Regions from separate parts of the Devosia sp. XK-2 genome, predicted to be linked through region 2. Evidence: riboswitches for the same ligand, from Rfam matches in the RefSeq annotation. Region 2 holds a riboswitch; the other holds the start of a gene.
The links. Region 2 has a riboswitch for thiamine pyrophosphate ahead of thiB (thiamine ABC transporter substrate binding subunit). Riboswitches for the same ligand answer to the same signal wherever they lie in the genome.
Positions count from the first base shown of each region.

Region 1: linked by a shared signal. The riboswitch ahead of V8Z65_RS08120 (YkoF family thiamine/hydroxymethylpyrimidine-binding protein) and the one ahead of thiB (thiamine ABC transporter substrate binding subunit) in region 2 are both predicted to bind thiamine pyrophosphate.

Region 1 is NZ_CP146608.1:1,692,022-1,695,502, forward strand. Features, by position in the region: gene V8Z65_RS08105 (ABC transporter substrate-binding protein) at 1-132, opposite strand, end outside; gene V8Z65_RS08110 (ABC transporter ATP-binding protein) at 135-884, opposite strand; gene V8Z65_RS08115 (ABC transporter permease) at 881-1,675, opposite strand; gene V8Z65_RS08120 (YkoF family thiamine/hydroxymethylpyrimidine-binding protein) at 1,690-2,298, opposite strand; TPP riboswitch at 2,289-2,401, opposite strand; gene V8Z65_RS08125 (hypothetical protein) at 2,537-2,884, shown strand; gene V8Z65_RS08130 (hypothetical protein) at 3,014-3,355, shown strand; gene V8Z65_RS08135 (multicopper oxidase family protein) at 3,409-3,481, shown strand, end outside.
Region 2 is NZ_CP146608.1:3,003,690-3,007,170, forward strand. Features, by position in the region: gene V8Z65_RS14770 (hypothetical protein) at 1-427, opposite strand, end outside; gene thiB (thiamine ABC transporter substrate binding subunit) at 609-1,613, opposite strand; TPP riboswitch at 1,687-1,785, opposite strand; gene V8Z65_RS14780 (thiamine diphosphokinase) at 1,813-2,508, shown strand; gene V8Z65_RS14785 (ABC transporter transmembrane domain-containing protein) at 2,672-3,481, opposite strand, start outside.

The DNA.
Region 1 (3,481 bases), 1.3 Mb from region 2:
CGCCTGAGCGACGAATAGGCCGATGTGATTGGTGTTGGGCGTCCAGTCGAGCGCCACGCTTACCGGCTCGGCCAGGACCGGGCTGGCGCTCAAGGCGGCCATAAATATCAGGGAAGCGCGAAAATGCGACATGATCATTCCTCTAGTGTGAGCAGGGTTTGCAGGATTTCGGCCTCTATCGCGGAGAGAGCCTTGTCGCCCGCGGCGGGACGTGGATGAGGCAGCGGGATATCGTAATGGCGCGATATTCTGGCCGGGCGTGGCGAGAGCACATAGACCCGGTCGGACAGGAAAACCGCCTCGCGCACATCGTGGGTGATCAGCAGCACGGTCCAGTCGTGATGCACGCGCATGCTTGCAAGCCAGCGTTGCATCCTGGTCCTCGTTAGCGCGTCCAGGGCGCCGAATGGTTCATCGAGCAGCAACATGGACCTTTGCTGGGCCACCGTGCGCAGCAAAGCCACACGCTGGCGCATCCCGCCCGAGAGCTGGGACGGATAATGCCGCTCGAAGCCCGACAGGCCGAACTCAGCAAACAGGGGCAGGGCCCTTTCGCGGGCCGCCGCCCGGCTCATGCCCTGCACTTCAAGACCGAGCGTGGCGTTGTCGATGATGCGACGCCAGGGCATCAGCGCATCACGTTGCGGCATGAAGGCAAAGCGATGGCTATTCGCTTCGAGCGGGGCGCCGGCACATAGAATATCGCCGCCATCATGTCGAAGCGCGCCGGTCAATAGCTGCAATATGGTGGATTTGCCGGCCCCTGACGGCCCCAGGATGGACACGAATTCGCCTGGGTGAACCGAAAGGCTGATGTCGGCCAGCACGGCGAGTTGATCGAAGCTCTTCGAGACGGATCTGAGTTCCAGTCGCGGCACGCTCATCGCTCGCGCGCCCCCAATCGCGCCCAGGGCATGGCCAGTCGTTGCAGCAGGACTGTTGTACCGAAAAGGCAAAGGGTGAGCGCTGCGCTGACAAAGACCGCGGCCAGGACCAGGTCCGGCCGGAAATTGTTCTTGGCGTTGAGGATATAGATGCCCAGGCCCCGGACGGCGCCTGCATATTCGGCGAAGATCGCCCCGACCACGGCATAGGTGATCGATATCCTGAGCCCGGCGAAGAAATAGGGCAGGGCGGACGGCAAACGAGCAGCCATGAAGATGCGCCAGCGCGACGCGCCCATGGAAGCAAGAAGCGACTCTATATCGCGATCGGTCGAGTCATAGCCCTGCACCAGGGCGACCAGCATGGGAAAAAACGTCACCAGCGCGACCAGCACGATCTTGGGCATCAGACCGAAGCCGAACCAGAGCACCACAAGGGGCGCGATCGCCACCAGCGGCAGGGTCTGGGTGATGACCAGGACTGGGAACACGGCCCGCTGCAGTGGACGAAAGAAGTCCAGCAGCAGCGAGAACAGGAAGGCGGCGCCGAGCGAACAGGAAAAGCCGAACAGGGTGGCTTGCAGCGTCGCCAGCGTGTGGAGGGCCAGTGCCTCGCGCTGCTGGTAACCCTGAACGAGCACGCGCGACGGCGCCGACAGGGCCGTAGGAGAGATGCCCGACTGCCGGACATATAATTCCCAGGCGAGAAAGAGGGCCGAGACGGACAGAACCGCCGGCCAGGCATGGGCAAACAGGCGGGCAACGCCCGACCAGGCTGAACGTATCGACATGACGACGCTCCGGCCTAGCGCGCGCTTGGGCTATTGGCCGATACGGTCAGATCGATGGTAACATGCCCTTCAGGCGGCCCGAAGCGGCAGAATGCCTGCTCCAGAGTGGCAAAAAGGGCGCCGGTATCGCCGCTGAGCTTGGTTGCGAAATGCTTTGACGCCTCGAATGTGCCCGAGGCCTTGAGAAAGTCGATGCAGCCGTAAATCTCGTCCATGTGCCGGTCTTGGCCCATGACATAGAGCGAGAACTGCGCCACCGAGAAGACATCTGTCTCCGGCGCGCTGGAGACCGCAGCCAGGGCGCTTTCCTGCCGCTCGGCCAGTGGCAACATCGGCCCCGCCAAGTGCTGCGACTGGCAAATGGCATCGTCGGGCTCGCCCGGGCACCCGCGCGAGATGGCAGCCGAGAGAACGCTGTGCACACCGGTCCGGGCGGCGGCTGTAAAAACGTCGCGCAGCGCCGGAAACAGCAGTTCGGGCGGACCGACCAGCAATGTGGATATATCGTCAGTCTCGATGCGCAGACGATCCCGATAGGGATCGAGCGCCTTCAATGCGCTCATGATGACAGCGACGAAATCGCCGGTCATGGGATAAAGGGAAATTTGCGCGCCAGAAAACATGAACCGCCTCGCTCCGCTGGTATTACCCAGATCAGCTTTAGGGTCCGAAGGCTTGCCGCCCCCATCTCAGCCCCGACCGTACGGAGCACCCCTGTGGATGGCGCGGACCATAGACGACATCGATGAGCTTTCGCAACCCTCCTCGGCTCTCGGAAAAATCCCAATAGCTGCCAGCGGGGCCGTTCCGCCAATATGGGCGCACGAAGACCGTTCATCGCAACATGCAGGCAGGCACCGAATGACCAAGCTGACCGGATTAGCCACCGCACTTCTCGTCGCACTCGCGGCCGCCACTTTTCCAGTTTCGGCCAATGCTGCGCAGACCATCGAATATACGGGTCAGGATCTGAAAGTGGACACCGCCATAGCGATCTACTTCGCAGACGGCGACCGGCAATCGGAGCCTTACTATTTCTCGCTGAGCGGCCAGCTAACGCAAATGGTGATGTGCAAGGCCACCTTCGATTCGCAGAAAAGCCGAATTCTGACCGCTTTGCGCAGCCACCCCGATTTCAAGCGGCGCACGCCTGTGGCCGCCGCATGCGCCCGAACCAATAAGACGCCGCTGAACCCGTTCGCGCGCTAGTCTCGCCGGGTTCGACGCTATCGCCCGATATGTCGTCATGCGCTCGTTCGGTCGCAATCGCGTGTAGGGTCTTGACCCTACCATGTGGCAAGGTCGCATGGATAAGGCGTATCTGGCTGCTGAGTGGGCATGAACGCGATGGTGCGAATAGTGCTGACCGTATTGATGGCGCTAACGCTGAACGCCTCGATGGTCTTTGCCGCGACGACGCAATCGCCCGGGCACCATACCGAGGCCGTCACCGTCCGGCACTGTGACCATCATGGTCACCGCATGCAGATGTCAGACCATGCGCATGCAGCCAATCTCGATGATTGTCAGCGGCAGGTTTGTCCCTCCTGCACAGGCCTGCCGCCGCTTTTGCCGGTCCTGTTGCATCAGGCTGAAACCAACGCAGTTGAGCCGTTTGCGCTGCGCTATTGGTCGCCGTCCTGGCGGCCGCCTCTGTTCCGGCCACCTATCCAAATCTGAACCTTTTGACGGCCCTTGGGCCGGGTCCCGATTTTCAGATTTGGAGTATTTCCATGAGCACGCAGCTCTCTCGTCGCGCCTTTCTCGGCGCCTCTCTCGCCTTGGCCGGCAGCATCGCCCTGCCGC
Region 2 (3,481 bases):
CATGAGCCAGCAAAATGCCCGACAAGCCATAAGCCGGACTATCGAAGCTGACGCCGAACAGGGCTTCCGCGATCTGGTTGATCCAGCCATTGCGGCCCCAGATCGAGAGCAGACCAAAGGCCACCACCATGCCCGGGGTGACAATGGCGGCGGCAAAAAGGCCAACCACCAGGTCTCGCCCGGTAAAACGCAACCGATTGAGCGCCCAGGCCAGCGCAATGCCGACACCAAGGGAGAGTACCATGGTCAACCCGGCCTGCAGCGCGGTCATGCGCAGCAGATGGGCGATGTCGATGCGTGAACTTTCCGCCCCTTCCCTGGCCGCGGCCAGAATGGCCCAGAGCACCGCCACGATGAGGACGGCGATGGCCGCGGTAAGAACACTGGCCATCGCCACCCGGCCAGGTCGGTGCGGAAGGGTCAGCATGGGGCCGATCCCTTCACCCTCTTATTCGCGAGAAAGCCAATACCCCCACCCTTGATCCCTCCCCACAAGGGGGAGGGAGACGATGAGCTCCGACCCATCAGCCCTGCGCCTCCCTCCCCTTGATGGGGAGGGAATGAGGGTGGGGTGACAGCCCGGTACAGCAGTGAGCGCATCAGATGGCCTACTGTACCGCCGCCAGCATTTCCTCGATCCAGGCCGAAGAATTGGCGGTGATTTCGGCTTCATCCAGCGTCAGGGTCTTTTCGGGCTGCGGCAGACCCTGGAAGGCCGGATCGAGTGCGTCGCCCAGATCGACCACCGGGAACATCCAATTGGTGGTCGGAATATGCGCCTGGCCTTCCACCGAGGTCAGATAGGCGAGGAAATCGCGCGCCAGCTCCTGATGCCCGGAGGATTTAAGAATGCCTGCCACTTCGATCTGTGGGAAGTGTCCCTCGTTGAACATGGCCGCCTTGATCGTGTGATCGTCCGCATCGAAGATGTGATAGGCGGGTGAGGTCGTGTAGGAGAGCACCATATCGGCCTCGCCATCGAGAAAGAGCGCATAGCTTTCGCTCCACTCGCGGGTAATGGTCAGGATATGGGGCTTGAGCCCCTCCCAGATTTCTGGCGCTCGGTCGCCATAGGCAGCCTTGACCCAGAGCATCAATCCCAAGCCCGGCGTCGCCGAACGCGGGTCCTGAATGGCAATCTTGATATCGTCGGGCAGCGCGATCAGCTCTTCGAACGAGGCGGGGGGCGTATCCATGGTGTCGGTGTCCCACATAAAGGCGAAATGGGAATAGTCGAACGGCACGAATTGCTCGTCCATCCAGTCGCCGGGCAGGTCGAGATGGCTCATATCCAGGCCGTGATCGGCAAACAGGCCGGTGGCGCGCGCTTCCCCGGCAATGGCGGTATCCAGACCCAGGATCATGTCGGCCTCGGTGCCCTCGCCCTCGAGCTGCACCTTGCGCAGGGTGCCAATGGAGCTGTCGGCAGCCACCCAATTGACGGTGCAATTGCAGGTGGCTTCAAACCCTTCCTTGAGCGGAACACCAGGGCCCCATTCAGAAGCGAAACCATCATAGGTATAGATGGTGAGGGTGGGTTTATCCTGGGCAATAGCAGCGCCGGAAAGCCCGGCAAGAAGGACCGCAAGCGCCAGCGAGGAGGATTTGACCATGTCGGTCTCCCTTCGTTTGGTGTGCAGCCATGGGTGAAGGGATGTGTCAATGGATCGAGGCGCACGAGGACACCTCTTGCCATCTCGAACTTCCTCCGCCAGCATGACCTGGTTCAGGTTCTATGGGTAACTCTCAGCTCCGGCAGCAACCGGAACACCCCAGCGAGACGGTGCGGACCTTATTGAGAGTGAACCAAGAGTGCAATCCCCCATTCCTTCCGGCGAAAAAACGCTTCTGAGCTTCAGCCGACCCCTGGCCATTGTCGGCGGCGGCACCGTGGATGCCGGGCTGTTGCGCGACCTGGTCGAGCGCAATGTCGCCCTGGTCGCCGCCGATGGCGGTGGCAATACACTGGGGACCGCCGGCCTGGTTCCCGAAGCCATTCTGGGTGATCTCGATTCGCTGGACGATCTTGCCGGCTGGGCCGAACGCACGCGCGTCATCCACATCCCCGAACAGATCACCACCGACTTTCAAAAAGCGCTTTATTCGACCGCTGCGCCGGTCACCCTGGCCCTGGGCATGACCGGAAAACGCCTCGACCACACGCTCGCAGCGCTCGGCGCCTTGCTCGAGGTCGCGCCGCACCGCCAGGTGATCCTGGTCGATGAAACCGATGTTGCGCTTGCCGTATCGGGATCTTTTGCCTTCGACGCCTCAGCCAAGGAACGGATTTCAATTCACCCGCTGGTGCCCATCGTTTTTGAACGCACGGAAGGCCTGTTCTATCCGATGAACGGGCTGCTGCTCGATCCGGCAGGCCGGCTGGGAACATCCAATGAGGGCCTGGGCGGGCGCGTCGAGATCGTGCCGAAGGACGATACGCCCTGGCTATTGATCCTGGGCCGCGAGCGCCTGTGGGACTTGGTGGAATTGTGTTTGGAGCAGCGATAAGGGCGGTGCCGCTCCATCCACGGTGCCGTCCTCGTGTTCGACACAAGGACCTGTTGCCACGAGCAGGAGGATTGGTGTTTGAGACGAGTGGTCCTCGGGTCACGCCTGAGCGCGGCACAGCGCTGTAACAGCGTCAGTCTCGTCAAACGCCATGACTATCGTCCTAAACCGCCTCCCCCAGGCGGAATTGCAGCTTGGCCAATTCGGCATAGCGGCCACCCTTGGCCACCAACTCGTCATGCGTGCCGGAATCGATGATCTTCCCATCATCGAGCACGAGAATAGTATCGGCGTCGCGGATGGTGGCGAGGCGATGGGCGATGACAAGCGTTGTGCGGCCCGCCATCAAATGCTCGAGCGCCAATTGCACCAATTGCTCCGAGCGCGCGTCGAGCGCGGAGGTCGCCTCGTCGAGCAGCAGGATCGGCGCGTTCTTGAGAATGGCGCGGGCAATGGCCAGGCGCTGCTTCTGCCCGCCAGAAAGCATGACGCCGCGCTCACCCACCACTGTTTCATAGCCCTGGGGCAGGTCGGCGACGAAATCATCGACCAAAGCGGCCTGCGCTGCGGCCACCACTTCGTCCATGCTGGCATCGGGTTTGCCGAACAGGATGTTTTCGGCAATCGTGCCGGCAAAGATGATCGGTTCCTGCTCGACATAGGCAAAGCGCTGCCGGAGATCGGCCAGCCGCACATCGCGAATATCGACGCCGTCGACCGAGATCGTTCCGGCCGTCACATCGTAGAAGCGCTGCAGCAGCGACAGCGTGGTCGACTTGCCCGAACCCGAGGGCCCGACCAGCGCCACCGTCTCGCCTTTGCCCACGGCAAAACTGACATCATGGAGCACGGTGTCGCCGCCAGAACCGCCATAGGAAAAGCTGACATGATCGAAGGTGACCGTGCCCAGCGCGGGCAGCGGCAGTGCCTTCGGACGGACCGGGTCGGTAATTTCGGCCTCGGTATCAAGAAT